DNA from 2 places in the Delftia sp. WSY_10 genome. Region 2 is predicted to be linked to the other one. Evidence: predicted binding sites of a transcription regulator. Region 2 holds the regulator's gene; the other holds the start of a gene.
The links. The regulator FNR, encoded in region 2, switches genes on or off when oxygen is low (the NO sensors DNR and NnrR bind a similar motif). The targets are predictions, from matches to a motif close to TTGATNNNNATCAA.

Region 1: the regulator FNR is predicted to act here: its motif matches at 2,990-3,003, upstream of cyoA (ubiquinol oxidase subunit II).

What each region holds. Positions count from the first base shown of each region.
Region 1 is NZ_JBICKY010000035.1:172,514-179,547, forward strand. Features, by position in the region: gene alaS (alanine--tRNA ligase) at 1-527, opposite strand, end outside; gene ACF8ML_RS16540 (hypothetical protein) at 696-896, shown strand; gene ACF8ML_RS16545 (hypothetical protein) at 1,089-1,322, shown strand; gene ACF8ML_RS16550 (MFS transporter) at 1,463-2,800, opposite strand; gene cyoA (ubiquinol oxidase subunit II) at 3,098-4,144, shown strand; gene cyoB (cytochrome o ubiquinol oxidase subunit I) at 4,210-6,216, shown strand; gene cyoC (cytochrome o ubiquinol oxidase subunit III) at 6,209-6,841, shown strand; gene cyoD (cytochrome o ubiquinol oxidase subunit IV) at 6,842-7,034, shown strand, end outside.
Region 2 is NZ_JBICKY010000015.1:346,768-353,801, forward strand. Features, by position in the region: gene ACF8ML_RS07995 (sulfite exporter TauE/SafE family protein) at 1-652, opposite strand, end outside; gene hemN (oxygen-independent coproporphyrinogen III oxidase) at 658-2,040, opposite strand; gene fnr (fumarate/nitrate reduction transcriptional regulator Fnr) at 2,202-2,921, shown strand; gene ACF8ML_RS08010 (hypothetical protein) at 3,003-3,290, opposite strand; gene ACF8ML_RS08015 (FixH family protein) at 3,472-3,786, opposite strand; gene ccoG (cytochrome c oxidase accessory protein CcoG) at 3,844-5,298, opposite strand; gene ccoP (cytochrome-c oxidase, cbb3-type subunit III) at 5,376-6,293, opposite strand; gene ACF8ML_RS08030 (cbb3-type cytochrome c oxidase subunit 3) at 6,321-6,458, opposite strand; gene ccoO (cytochrome-c oxidase, cbb3-type subunit II) at 6,470-7,034, opposite strand, start outside.

The DNA.
Region 1 (7,034 bases), on a different contig from region 2:
TCGGCCATCATCCAGAAGTTGTCGCTCTTGTAGCGGCCGCCCTTGTTGTCGCCGATGCGGATCACGCGCTCGGGCGGCAGGCCGATTTCCTTGGTCCAGATGTCGTAGGCCTCGTCGTCCTCGGCGTAGACCGTGGCCAGCAGGCGCTCCTTGGGCAGCTTGTAGACCTCGGTCAGCAGTTCCCAGGCCCACTTGAGCGACTCGCGCTTGAAGTAGTCGCCAAAGGACCAGTTGCCCAGCATCTCGAAGAAGGTGTGGTGGCGGGCGGTGTAGCCCACGTTTTCCAGGTCGTTGTGCTTGCCGCCTGCGCGCAGGCAGGTCTGCACCGAGGTGGCACGCGTGTAGGGGCGCTTGTCGGTACCCAGGAACACGTCCTTGAACTGGACCATGCCCGAGTTGGTGAACATCAGCGTCGGGTCGTTGCCGGGCACCAGGGGGCTCGACTCCACGATGGTGTGGCCCTTGGATGCGAAAAAGTCCAGAAAGCTCTTGCGAATGTCGGCAACGGTGAAAGTGGGTGTGCTCATGGTGTCTAGGAGTTCGGAGCGCGCACGCGGGGCGCTGTCCCTGGCGGGAGGGTGTCCCGTCGGGACCAACGCGCATTATAGGTTTGCCCCATCGTCGCGGCAGCGAGCCCTGCCTAGCCTCCATCACGCACGTGGCCAAAGAAGGCCTCTCCTCCCATCTGCCCGCCCTTGAGCACGATCTCCAGCCCGTCACTGGCCGGATCGCTGACATGCGCGCGCAACAGCGGCGCGCGACTGGCCGGACCTCGGCGCCTGCAGCTGTGGGTGGCGCCCCATCCGGGCCGCAGGGCCGACATTCTTGCGCTGGAGAAATGGCTGGTGCAGGAGATGGGGGAGATGGCTAGCACAGGCGATCTCGCCGTTCCCTGATTCCGCTCAGACTGCGCGCGATGGGCGCCCTGGATAATCGCCAGCCGGAACCACAGCAAGCACACCATGGCGCAACCACAGACACCCGAGCCTCATTCCAGCGAACCGGCCCCCGCTGCCAGCGCCAACGGATCCGATCCGGCCAAACAGCCAACACCGCCGAAATCGCCCAAGCCGCCAAAAAGCCGCATCGTGCCCTGGCTCATCGGCCTGCCCGTGGCCTTCTTCGCTGTGCTCATGCTGGCTGGCCAGTTGCTGTCCACGCCCGAAGGCGAGGCGCGCTGGGTGGAGCGCGAAACCATCAAGATCTGCCGCAAGGAAACCGCGCGGCCAGAGGCCGAGCGCAAGACGCAGCAGTTTGAATCGGTGCAGGACTGCGACAGGCTCGAATTCGACTTCAAGCAGCGCTACGGTGAAAACCCCTGAGGCGGAGCCGCAACGGAAAATGCCCCACGCTCCCCTGCTTCTCAAGGTCCGCTGCCCCCCAGGGGGCCAGCTTTTTGCCTTGGGGCGGCCCGGCGACAAAAAAGGCCGGCAGAGCCGGCCTTTGGCTTGCGAGGGCCCGTTCAGTCGCGCGTCTCGATGGCCCGGTTGATGCCCAGCGCCGCCAGCGTGCACAGCGCGCCCGACAGCAGATAGATGCCCAGCGCCACCAGTCCGAAGCGCGAGGACACGCCCAGCGCCACCAGCGGGGCAAAGGCCGCGCCGACCAGCCAGGCCATGTCCGAGGACAGGGCCGCGCCCGTATAGCGATAGCGCGAGGGGAAGTTGGCCGTCACCGTGCCTGCCGCCTGCCCGTAGGACAGGCCCAGCAGGATGAAGCCGACGATGATGAACACGTTGTTGCCCGTGGTGCCGCTGCCCAGCAGCCAGGGAGCCACAAAGCTGAAGATGCCGATCAGGCAGGCCATGGTGCCCAGCGTGTTGCGCCGCCCCACTCGGTCGGCCAGCCAGCCCGAAACCATGATGGCGCCGGCCGCACAGAAGGCGCCAACGATCTGCACGCCCAGCACATGGTTCACCGACTGGTCCGAATACAGCGAGATCCAGGACAGCGGGAAGATGGTCACCAGGTGGAAGAGCGCAAAGCTGGCAAGGGCTGCAAAGGCGCCGATGACCACGTTGCGGCCCTCGTCGCGCATCAGCGGCACCACGCCCATGGGCTCCAGCTCGCGCTGCGCCAGCAGCTCGGTGTAGGACTGGCCCACCACCAGGCGCAACCGGGCAAACAGTGCCACCACGTTGATGGCAAAGGCCACGCAGAAGGGATAGCGCCAGCCCCAGCTGAGGAACTCGTCGGCATCCACATGGGCATAGGTGAAGGCAAACAGGCCTGCCGCCAGCACAAAGCCCAGCGGCGCACCCAGCTGCCCGATCATCGAATACCAGCCCCGCCGGTTCTGGGGCGCCGACATGGCCAGCAGCGACGGCAGGCCGTCCCAGGAGCCGCCCAGTGCAATGCCCTGGCCGATGCGCAGCAGCGCCAGCACGATGATGGCGTTCACGCCCGCCTGCTGGTAGCTGGGCAGGAAGGCCATGCCCACCGTACACACGCCCAGCAGGAAGAGTGCCAGCGTCAGCTTGGTCGCCCGGCCCCAGCGCCGCTGCACGGCCATGGACAGCGCCGTGCCCAACGGCCGCGCCACGAAGGCCAACGCGAAGATGCCGAACGACATCAACGTGCCGTCAAGCTTGGAAAGATAGGGGAACAGCAGTGCCGGGAAGACCAGCACGCAGGCGATGCCGAACACGAAGAAGTCGAAGTACTCCGAGGATCGCCCCAGAATCACGCCGACGGCGATCTCGTTGGGCGTGACATCTTCGTGGGTGTCGGCGCGGGACAGAGATTCCTTGCTTTCGTAGCTTCCGTTGGGGAAGCTTGCAGTTGTGTCGAGGCCGCTCATAGATGGATGCTCCTTGTCTCGTCTCACTGACAGCTCCGTTCTACGCCCTCGCTTGATCTGGCGCAAGGCGGTTTCACCTCGACCGGACTTGGTGTTTTTCCTGCTGCGCGCGGCCGAAAAATGCGGCCTCCGGGCCGCCGGGACCCCGCTGCCTGCCCCGCCAGGTAGCAGAAAGTTCCCGGCTTCTCCTTGACGTTGGACAAAATGTCCAATGGACAAATTTATACTTCGTAATACATTTGCCCGGATCTTGTAATCCGCGTTTCTATGTAAACGCGCTCTTGTTGCGCCCCTAGCATGCTAAAAATCAAGGAACTCCGTGGGCCTGCGTGGCTCACCGCGGCCGCTTTGACAGCCAGTCTCACTGGCTGCAGCAAAGCCGTCGTGCTCAACCCGGCCGGCGATATCGCCGCGCAGCAAGGCAACCTGGTGGTCACGGCCACCTTGCTGATGCTGATCATCATCATCCCGGTGATCATCCTCACGCTGCTGTTCGCCTGGAAATACCGCCAGTCGAACACCGAGGCCCACTACGACCCCGAATGGCACCACTCCACCACGCTGGAGCTGGTGATCTGGTCCGTGCCGCTGATGATCATCATCGCGCTGGGCGCCATCACCTGGATCAGCACCCACAAGCTCGACCCCTACCGCCCGCTGGACCGCGTCTCGGCCTCCAAGCCCTTGAGCACCGATGTCAAGCCGCTGGAAGTGCAGGTCGTGGCCATGGACTGGAAGTGGCTGTTCTTCATCCCTGAAAAGGGCATCGCCACCGTCAACGAGCTGGCCGCTCCCGTGGATCGTCCCATCCACTTCAAGCTGACCGCCACCTCGACGATGAACGCCTTCTACGTGCCTGACCTGGCCGGCATGATCTATGCCATGCCTGGCATGCAGACCGAGCTGAACGCAGTGATCAACAAGACCGGTGTGTTCCACGGCCTGGCATCGCACTACAGCGGCGCCGGCTTCTCGGGCATGACGTTCAAGTTCCACGGCCTCAGCGACGAGGAATTCGAGCAGTGGGTTGCCAAGGCCAAGTCCGAAGGCAAGGCCCTGAACCGCGACACCTACCTGAATCTGGTCAAGCCCAGCGAGCGCAACCCGGTCGAGCGCTTCGCCACCGTGGACGAAGGCCTGTACGACAAGGTGCTCAACCGCTGCGTCGAGGAAGGCAAGATGTGCATGCACCACATGATGGCCATCGATGCCGCAGGCGGTGAAGCCTATCTCAAGGCCGTGGGCATGAACCTGCCCCAGGATGTGTGCACGGTGCAAAACGCCGACCGCGTCGTGGCCTTCCTGGACCAGCGCGACGGCTCGGCCGCCAGCGCACAGCAATAAGCAGATAGCGGAAGCGGACGACGGCCAGCCCGCCGCCCGTTCCAAAACGACCTAAGAGACTCGATATGTCTGAACATACCTCCCCGGCACAGGCCCACTGGCTGCTGGGACGCATCACCTGGGACTCCATCCCGATGGCGCATGAGCCCATCGTGCTGGTGACCTTCATCGCCGTGGTGCTCGGCGGCCTCGGCGTGCTGGGCCTTCTCACCAAGTTCCGCCTGTGGGGCCCGCTGTGGCGCGACTGGCTGTGCAGCATCGACCACAAGAAGATCGGCATCATGTACATGATCCTCGGTCTGGTCATGCTGCTGCGCGGCTTCGCAGATGCGCTGATGATGCGCCTGCAGCAGGCCATGGCCTTCGGCGACAACCTGGGCTACCTGCCTCCGCACCACTACGACCAGATCTTCACGGCCCACGGCGTGATCATGATCTTCTTCGTGGCCATGCCCTTCGTGACCGGCCTGATGAACTACCTGGTGCCGCTGCAGATCGGCGCCCGCGACGTGTCCTTCCCGTTCCTGAACAACTTCAGCTTCTGGATGACCACGGGCGGCGCCGTGCTGGTGATGATCTCGCTGTTCCTGGGCGAGTTCTCCACCTCCGGCTGGCTGGCCCTGTCCAACCTGGGGGCGCAGAACCCGGGGGTGGGGCTTGACTACTACATCTGGGGATTGCAGGTGGCCGGTGTCGGCACCACGCTGTCGGGCATCAACCTGATCGTTACCATCATCAAGATGCGCGCACCCGGCATGAACCTGATGAAGATGCCCGTCTTCACCTGGACTGCCCTGTGCACCAACGCGCTGATCGTGGCCTCGTTCCCCATCCTGACCGCAGCCCTGGTGCTGATGTCGCTGGACCGCTACGTCGGCACGAACTTCTTCACGAACGACCTGGGCGGCAACCCCATGCTGTACGTGAACCTGATCTGGATCTGGGGCCACCCCGAGGTCTACATCCTGATCCTGCCGTGCTTCGGCATCTTCTCCGAGATCGTCTCGACCTTCAGCCGCAAGCGCCTGTTCGGCTACACCTCCATGGTGTACGCGACGGTGTGTATCACCATCCTGTCCTACCTGGTGTGGCTGCACCACTTCTTCACCATGGGCTCGGGCGCCAGCGTGAACACGTTCTTCGGCATCACGACGATGATCATTTCGATCCCGACGGGCGCCAAGATCTTCAACTGGCTGTTCACCATGTACCGCGGCCGCATCCGCTTCACCGTGCCGATGCTGTGGACCGTGGGCTTCATGTGCACCTTCGCCATCGGCGGCATGACCGGCGTGCTGCTGGCCGTTCCCCCGGCCGACTTCGTGCTGCACAACAGCCTGTTCCTGATCGCCCACTTCCACAACGTGATCATCGGCGGCGTGGTGTTCGGCGTGTTCGCCGGCATCAACTTCTGGTTCCCCAAGGCCTTCGGCTACAAGCTCGATGAGTTCTGGGGCAAGTGCTCGTTCTGGTTCTGGCTGGTCGGCTTCTGGGTGGCCTTCACGCCGCTGTACGTGCTGGGCCTGATGGGTGTGACGCGCCGCGCCAACCACTTCGAGGACCCCTCGCTGCAGATCTGGTTCATCATCGCCGCCTGCGGCGCAGGCCTGGTGGCCCTGGGCATCGGCAGCTTCCTGATGCAGCTCGTGGTCAGCTACTTCAAGCGCGACCAGCTGCGTGACGAAACCGGCGATCCATGGGAAGGCCGCACGCTGGAGTGGGCCACATCCTCGCCCCCGCCCCAGTACAACTTCGCCTTCACGCCCGTGGTGCATGAGATCGATGCCTGGTGGGATATGAAGAAGCACGGCTACCAGCGTCCGCTGACCGGCTTCAAGCCCGTGCACATGCCCGCCAACACCGGCGCCGGTGTCGTGATCGCTGCGCTGTCCACGGTCTTCGGCTTCGCGATGATCTGGCACATGTGGCCCCTGGCCATCGTGTCCTTCGCCGCCACCGTGCTGGCGTCGATCATCCACACGTTCAACTACAAGCGCGACTACTACATCCCCGCCGCGGAAGTCGCGGCCACGGAAGAACTGCGCACACAACAGCTGGCACGTCATGTCTGATATCCGTTACACCGCAGGCGGCGCTGCCGCCCTGGCCCCGCGTGAGTACCACCTCGCCGAGGAGCCCCATCCCGAAAACGGCACCGCTCTGGGCTTCTGGCTCTACCTGATGAGCGACTGCCTGATCTTTGCAGCGCTGTTCGCCACCTATGGCGTGCTGGGCCGCAACTACGCTGCAGGCCCCACGGGCGCCCAGCTGTTCGACCTGCCCCTGGTGGCGATGAACACGGCCTTCCTGCTTCTGTCGTCCATCACCTTCGGCTTCGCCATGCTGCAAAAGCAGCAGGGCAAGCTGGGCGGCACGCAGATGTGGCTGGCCATCACCGGCCTCTTCGGCCTGTGCTTCCTGGGCCTGGAACTCTATGAGTTCTCCCACCTGCTGCACGAGGGCGCTGGCCCTCAGCGCAGCGCCTTCCTGTCCTCGTTCTTCACGCTGGTGGGCACCCACGGCCTGCACGTGACCTTCGGCCTGATCTGGCTGGTCACGCTGATGATCCAGATCAACAAGCACGGCCTGACGCACGAGAACAACCGCCGCCTGATGTGCCTGTCGATGTTCTGGCACTTCTTGGACGTGGTCTGGATCGGCGTCTTCACTTTTGTTTATCTGATGGGGGTGCTGTAAATGGCTGCACACGACATCCACGCCGGCCACGGTCACCACGACCATCACGGCCATGACGACCACCACCACGATGCCGGCCCGCACAGCACGTTCTCGGGCTACATGTGGGGCTTCGTGCTCTCGATCATCCTGACGGCCATCCCGTTCTGGCTGGTGATGGGCAACATCATCTCTGACCGCTCGACGGCCGTGA
Region 2 (7,034 bases):
GGCCGGCCAGCCGCGTGCCCCATTCGGCACGCAGGCCGTTCAGGCGCTGGCGGCCCAGCCGCCACAGCCAGGGGCCGGCCACCAGCCACAGCCCGCTGCCCACGCCAAAGGCCGCCATGGCCGATGCGCCCTGCAAGGGGCCACCGCTGAGCGCGGCGACCAGCACGGCCGAATACAGCAGTCCGCAGGGCATGAGCGCCCAGGCATAGCCCGCCGCCAGCGTGCCGCCAGGGGCGGACACCCAGGGCTGCACGCGCCGCCAGGCGGCGCGGCCCGCAGACTCCAGCCAGGCGGGCTGGCGGGCCTGCACCATCATGGCCAGGCCCCAGGCCATCACGGCGACATGGGTCAGCGTCCAGAACGGCTGCAGCGCCGTGGTCTGGCTGGTGAGCCAGGACAGGCTTTCCATGGCCAGCGCCGAGGCAGCGCCCAGGCTGGCATAGCCGGCCAGCCGCCCGCTATGGAACAGCGCCGTGCGCAGCCACAGCCGGCTTTGCAGTCCATGGACGGCGACCACCTGCCCACCACCCTGTACCGTGCCCTGCCCCGCCCCGCCCGTGACCACGCCGCAGGGCGCGGCGCACATGGCAAGGCAATGGGGCCCGCCGACGAGCCCCATGATCAAAGCGGTCCAGAGCAGCGACAACAGCATGGGGCCTAGATGATCCTCGAAAACCGCGCCCGGTTCTTGTCGGCCTGCAGATATCGGTCAAACAGCATGGCCACGCCACGCACGAAGTACCAGCCCATGGGCGTGACCTGGAATCCCTCGTCGCTGATCTGCACCAGCCCCTTGGCCTGCAGGTCCTGAAGCGCCGCCAGCTCGGGGGCGAAGTACTCGCGAAAGCCCAGCAGCCAGGCCTGCTCCATGGGCTCGAACAGCACGGCGCCCTGGCACATGATGGCCATGATGACGGCGCGCCGCACCAGATCATCGCGCGACAGTGCCAGGCCGCGCACCACGGGCAGGTGGCCGGCGTCGATGGCGTCGTAGTACTCCTCCAGCGTCTTGGCGTTCTGGCTGTAGCTGGCCCCCACCTTGCCGATGGCCGACACGCCCAGCGCAATCAGGTCGCAGTCGGGCTGGGTGCTGTAGCCCTGGAAGTTGCGATGCAGCCGGCCCTGGCGCTTGGCCACGGCCAGCGCGTCCTCGGGCAAGGCGAAGTGGTCCATGCCCACGTAGACATAGCCGCCGTCCATGAAGGCCGCGATGGAGCGCGAGAGCATGGCCAGCTTGTCGGCGCCCTGGGGCAGGTCCCCGGCCGCGATGCGCCGCTGCGGCTTGAAGCGCTCGGGCAGGTGGGCATAGGCATAGAGCGCGATGCGGTCGGGCCGCAGCGCATTGACCTGGGCCAGCGTGCGCTCGAAGGACTCGGGCGTCTGCTTGGGCAGGCCGTAGATCAGGTCCACGTTGATGGAGGCAAAGCCCAGCTGCCGTGCGGCCGCCACCAGCGCGAACACCTGCTCGGCCGGCTGCACGCGGTGCACGGCGATCTGCACCTGTTCGTCGAAGTCCTGCACGCCGAAGCTCAGGCGGTTGAAGCCCAGCTCCTTGAGCACGGCCAGGCGTTCGACGCTGACGGTGCGCGGATCGACCTCGATGGAGTATTCGCCGCCCGGCTCCAGCTTGAAATGCTCGCGCAGCAGGGCCATCAGCGTGCGCAGCTCATCGTCCGAGAAGAAGGTGGGCGTGCCGCCGCCCAGGTGCAGCTGGCTGACGGCCTGGCCCTTGCCGCAATGGGCCGTGTGCAAGGCCATCTCGCGCGCCAGGTAGTCCAGGTAGACGGCAGCGCGATCGTGGTGGCGCGTCACGATCTTGTTGCAGGCGCAGTAGTAGCACAGCGACTCGCAGAACGGCACATGCACATACAGCGACAAAGGCATGGCCCGCGCTGCGGTACTCGATTTGCGGTGCTCAAGTGCCAGGATATAGTCTTCAGCACCGAAAGCCTCCACGAAACGATCGGCCGTGGGGAACGAGGTGTATCGGGGCCCCGGTACGTCGAAGCGACGCAGCAGCTCTGGGGTGACAGCGGTCATGGGTTTTTTCCTCTAATGTCGTCCACTGTGCCGCAGCCCATTGGTCGCGTCCTTGACTCATATCAAGAGTTGTTCGCGGCAGTGCTGCGACAATTTGATCCAACTCATCGCCATCCACGAGGTCACCGCCGGCGCACTGCTGCGCCGCTGATGTTTACTCCATGAACCTTCAGACCATCAAAGCATCCTGTTCCAATTGCAACCTGCGCGAGCTGTGCATGCCCATGGGCCTGGATGCCGAGCAGATGCAGCGCATCGACGACATCGTGGCCACGCGCCGCAAGGTCAAGCGCGGCGGCCTGCTGTTTCGCAACGGTGAGTCCTTCACCTCGCTGTACGCCATCCGCACGGGCTTCTTCAAGACCTGCGTGGCCACCGAGGACGGGCGCGACCAGGTCACGGGCTTTCAGATGGCCGGCGAGATCATCGGCCTGGATGGCATCGTCAACGACCACCACACCTGCGATGCGGTCGCGCTGGAAGACGCCGAGGTCTGCGTCATGCCCTTCGACAAGCTGGAGGACCTGTCGCGCGAGGTCACGGCCCTGCAAAACCATGTGCACAAGGTCATGAGCCGCGAGATCGTGCGCGAGCATGGCGTGATGCTGCTGCTGGGCAGCATGCGTGCCGAGGAGCGGCTGGCCGCCTTCGTGCTCAACCTGGTACAGCGCCTTCACGCCCGGGGCTTTTCCAAGTCGGAACTGGTGCTGCGCATGACACGCGAGGAAATCGGCAGCTACCTGGGCCTGAAGCTGGAGACGGTGAGCCGCACCTTCTCGAAGTTTGCCGAGGAAAACATCATCGAGGTGCGCCAGCGCCATCTGCGCATCCTGGACACGGACGCGCTCAAGCGCATCGTCAACAGCCAGCAGTGCCAGTGAGGCCGCAAGGCCCCGCCCCCCGGCAATGAACAGGGCCCGCGATCGCGGGCCTTGTTCATTGCCATTGCAGTGCACGCAGGTTCAATCGCGCCCCAGGCCCTGCATGGCCAGATTTGGGTCCGGCTCGGAGACCACGCCGTCGTTGAGATCGTGCGTGGAGCGTCCCAGCATGGTGGTCATGAGGCTGGACAGCATGGTCACGCCCCAGAAGGCGAAGAAGGCCAGCGTGTAGATTCCCTGCCGCGACCAGCCCAGGTCGCCGAGCCAGTGCAGCTCCAGCGGGTCCACGAAGGCGAATACCAGCATCTCCATCACGGCGGCGGCCAGAAAGGCCGGCCAGGCAATCCACATCCAGCGTTGGGCCAACATCAGCGATCTCCTTGAGCTGTCGAGGGGTGGCTTTCATTGTGCGCGCCGCCCTCGCACCGTGCCAAGCCCTGCGCACCCTGCACTGCCTGTAGGAAACCCTTGGCCCTCGCGCATGCTGGAGATGCCATCCACCATGCAAAAAGGCCGTGACTGCGGCCTTGTGCACGGCATTTTCCTGCGTTCAGCGGTCCGTGGGATGGTCCTGCGCGGGCGTGGCCGCGTGGTTGCGGCCGGTGACCGCGGGCGCCAGGCTCTTGGGCACTTCGCGCACGCCATCGGCACGCTCGTTGATGGTGATGCCATTGCGGTAATAGTCAGGATCGATCACGGGATCGGCGCCATTGATCGCAATGACGGCCGTGACCACGCCGGCCACCACGACGGCGGCCGGGCCGGCCACCACGAGCCAGACATGGGCGAACTTCCACCAGGGCTTGCCGGCGTCCGGATGCGAAGGGGCCGTGGCGGGCGCGGAGACTGCGGGACTGGAAGACATGGATAACCTCTTTCTTTCAAACAGCCGGCGCAGCCTGGGCGGCGCCGGCCAGACATATCACCGGGGCACCAGGAAGACGGCCTTTTCGGACGCGCGTCCCGCGCCTGAATGCACGGCATCGATATCGAAGAATACGGTGTGCGAGCCCGGCTCGGCGGAACCGTAGGGAATCTGCAGCCGCGCCGCAATGCCGCGCGTCTCGGCAGGGCCGACCTCGACCTCCTGCTCGGACGCCAACTCCAGCCCGTCGAGGCCATGGGCGCTGATGCGGTAGCGCTGGGCCTGCTCGGTGGCATTCATGATCTGCAGGCGGTAGACATTTTCCAGCTTGCCGCCCGCGACGATGCGCGACAGCGACGCCCGGTCGCGTATCACGTCGACCTTGACCGACTGGCGCAGCGCCAGGCTCACGATCATGGCCATGCTCAGGCCGATCAGCACGGCCGAGTAGACCAGTACGCGCGGACGGAAGATGCGGCGCAGCACCTGGGCCCGCCGCCACATGCCGGCCATGGCGTTCTGCGTGGTCAGCCGGATGAGGCCGCGCGGATACTCCATCTTGTCCATGATGGAATTGCAGGCGTCTATGCACAGACCGCAGCCTATGCATTCGTACTGCAGGCCGTTGCGGATGTCGATGCCCACGGGGCAGACCTGCACGCACATCTTGCAGTCGATGCAGTCGCCCAGGCCCTGGGCCTTGTAGTCCACCTTCTTGGTGCGCGGCGCGCGCGGCTCGCCCCGGCCCGTGTCGTAGCTGACGATCATGGTGTCGCGGTCGAACATGGCGCTCTGAAAGCGCGCATAGGGGCACATGTACTTGCAGACCTGCTCGCGCATGTAGCCGGCGTTGCCATAGGTGGCGAAGCCGTAGAACAGCACCCAGAAGACCTGCCAGCTGCCCTGCAGCGCCAGCAGCTCGCCGCCCAGCTCGCGGATGGGCACGAAGTAGCCCACGAAGGTGAAGCCGGTCCACAGGGCAATGGCAATCCACAGCAACTGCTTGAGCGACTTCTTCCAGAGCTTTTCAAAGGTCCAGCCGTTCTTGTCCAGGCGCATGCGCGCACTGCGGTCGCCCTCGACCTTGCGCTCCACCCACATGAAGATTTCGGTGTAGACCGTCTGCGGGCAGGAAAAGCCGCACCACAGGCGACCGGCCACGGCCGTGAACAGGAACAGCGCCAGCGCCGAAATGATCAGCAGGCCCGCCAGGTAGATGAAATCCTGCGGGTACAGCACCAGCCCGAACAGGTAAAAGCGCCGCGCACCCAGGTCGAACAGCACCATCTGGCGCTGCCCCCATTCCAGCCAGGGCAGGCCATAGAAAACCAGTTGGGTGAGAAATACCAGAGCCCATCGCCAGCGTGCGAAGACACCGCTGATGGAGCGCGGGTAGACCTTCTTCTCGGACTCGAACATCGACACCAGCTGGCCCGGGTCCGGGTCGGCAGGCGTGATCGGAATGACTTTGCGGGGAGGCTTCCCGGCATCATCCCCGTTCTCGGGCTTCATGGTGGGTTCCTTGGTTTTTTGGAATATCTGAAAACTCAAAAGGCAAAAAGGCGGCGCCGCAGCGCCGCCCCCTGTCCTTATTGACGGACTGCGCCGTCTTTGTGCGACATGCCCCAGACATAGGAGGCAAGCACCGCGATCTGCGCCTCGGTCAGCTTGTCCTTCTGGGCAGGCATCTCGTTGTGCTTGCCGTTGTTGATCATGGCCGTGATGGCGGCCTCGCCCCAGCCGTGCAGCCAGATGTCATCGGTCAGGTTGGGCGCGCCCAGGGCCTGGTTGCCCTTGCCGTCCATGCCATGGCAGGCGGCGCAGGCCGTGAACTTGGACTTGCCCAGCGAAGCCTTGAGCGAGTCGTGCGGGCTGCCCGACAGGCTCAGCACATAGTGCGAGAGGTTGCGCACATCATCGGGCGTGCCGACGGCAGCGGCCATGGGCGGCATGATGCCGATGCGGCCCGCCGTGATGGTTTCCCTGATCTTGTCGGGCGTGCCGCCATGCAGCCAGTCGCCATCGGTCAGGTTGGGGAAGCTCTTGCCGCCGCGTGCATCCGAGCCGTGGCACTGCGCGCAGTTGTTCATGAACAGGCGCTCGCCGATGGCCATGGCCTGGGGGTCCTTGGCCATGTCTTCGGTGCTCATGCTCGTGAACTTGGCGTACAGCGGCTCCAGGTCCGCGCGGGCCTTGGCCATCTCGTTTTCATAGGCGCCCAGCTGCGTCCAGCCCAGCTTGCCCGCGAACGAGCCCAGGCCCGGATAGGCCGCCAGGTAGGCGAAGCCGAACACCGAGGTGATGATGAACAGCCACATCCACCACTTGGGCATGGGGTTGTTCAGCTCGCGCAGGTCCTCGTCCCAGACGTGGCCCGTGGTGTTGTCGGCCGAGGGGACCACCTTCTTGCGTGCGGTGAGATACAGCAGCAGCAGGCAGCCGATGATGCCGCCCAGCGTGATCGCCGTGACATAGATCGACCAGAAGTTGTTTACGAAATCGCTCATGGGAAGTTCTCGTTCTGGTGGAGGGACTCAGTCTTGCTCGAACGGCAGCTGGGCGGCCTCTTCGAAACGGGCCTGGTTGCGGCGGGCGAACGCCCACCACCAGATACCGATGAAGCAGGCCAGAGAGGCCAGCGTGGCCACGATGCGCATGGTGGTGATGTCCATGTCGCTCTCCTTTACTTGACCGAACGGCCCAGCACCTGCAGGTAGGCGATGACGGCGTCCATTTCCGTCTTGCCCTTGACCTGCTCGGCGGCGCCGCTGATTTCCTCGTCGCTGTAGGGCACGCCCACCTTGCGCAGCGCGCTCATGTGCTGGGCGACCACGGTGTCATCCACCTTGTTCTTCTCCAGCCAGGAGTAGGCAGGCATGTTGGACTCGGGCACCACGTCGCGCGGGTTGTTCAGGTGGATGCGGTGCCATTCGTCGCTGTACTTGCCGCCCACGCGGTGCAGGTCGGGACCCGTGCGCTTGGAACCCCATTGGAAGGGGTGGTCGTAGACGAACTCGCCCGCCACCGAGTAGTGGCCGTAGCGCATGGTCTCGGCGCGGAAGGGGCGGATCATCTGCGAGTGGCAGTTGTAGCAGCCCTCGCGCAGATAGACGTCGCGGCCCATCAGCTGCAGCGGCGTGTAGGGCTTGAGGCCCGCCACCGCTTCCGTGGTCGACTTCTGGAAGAACAGCGGAACGATTTCCACCAGGCCGCCGACGGCGACCACCAGCAGGGTCAGCACGATCAGC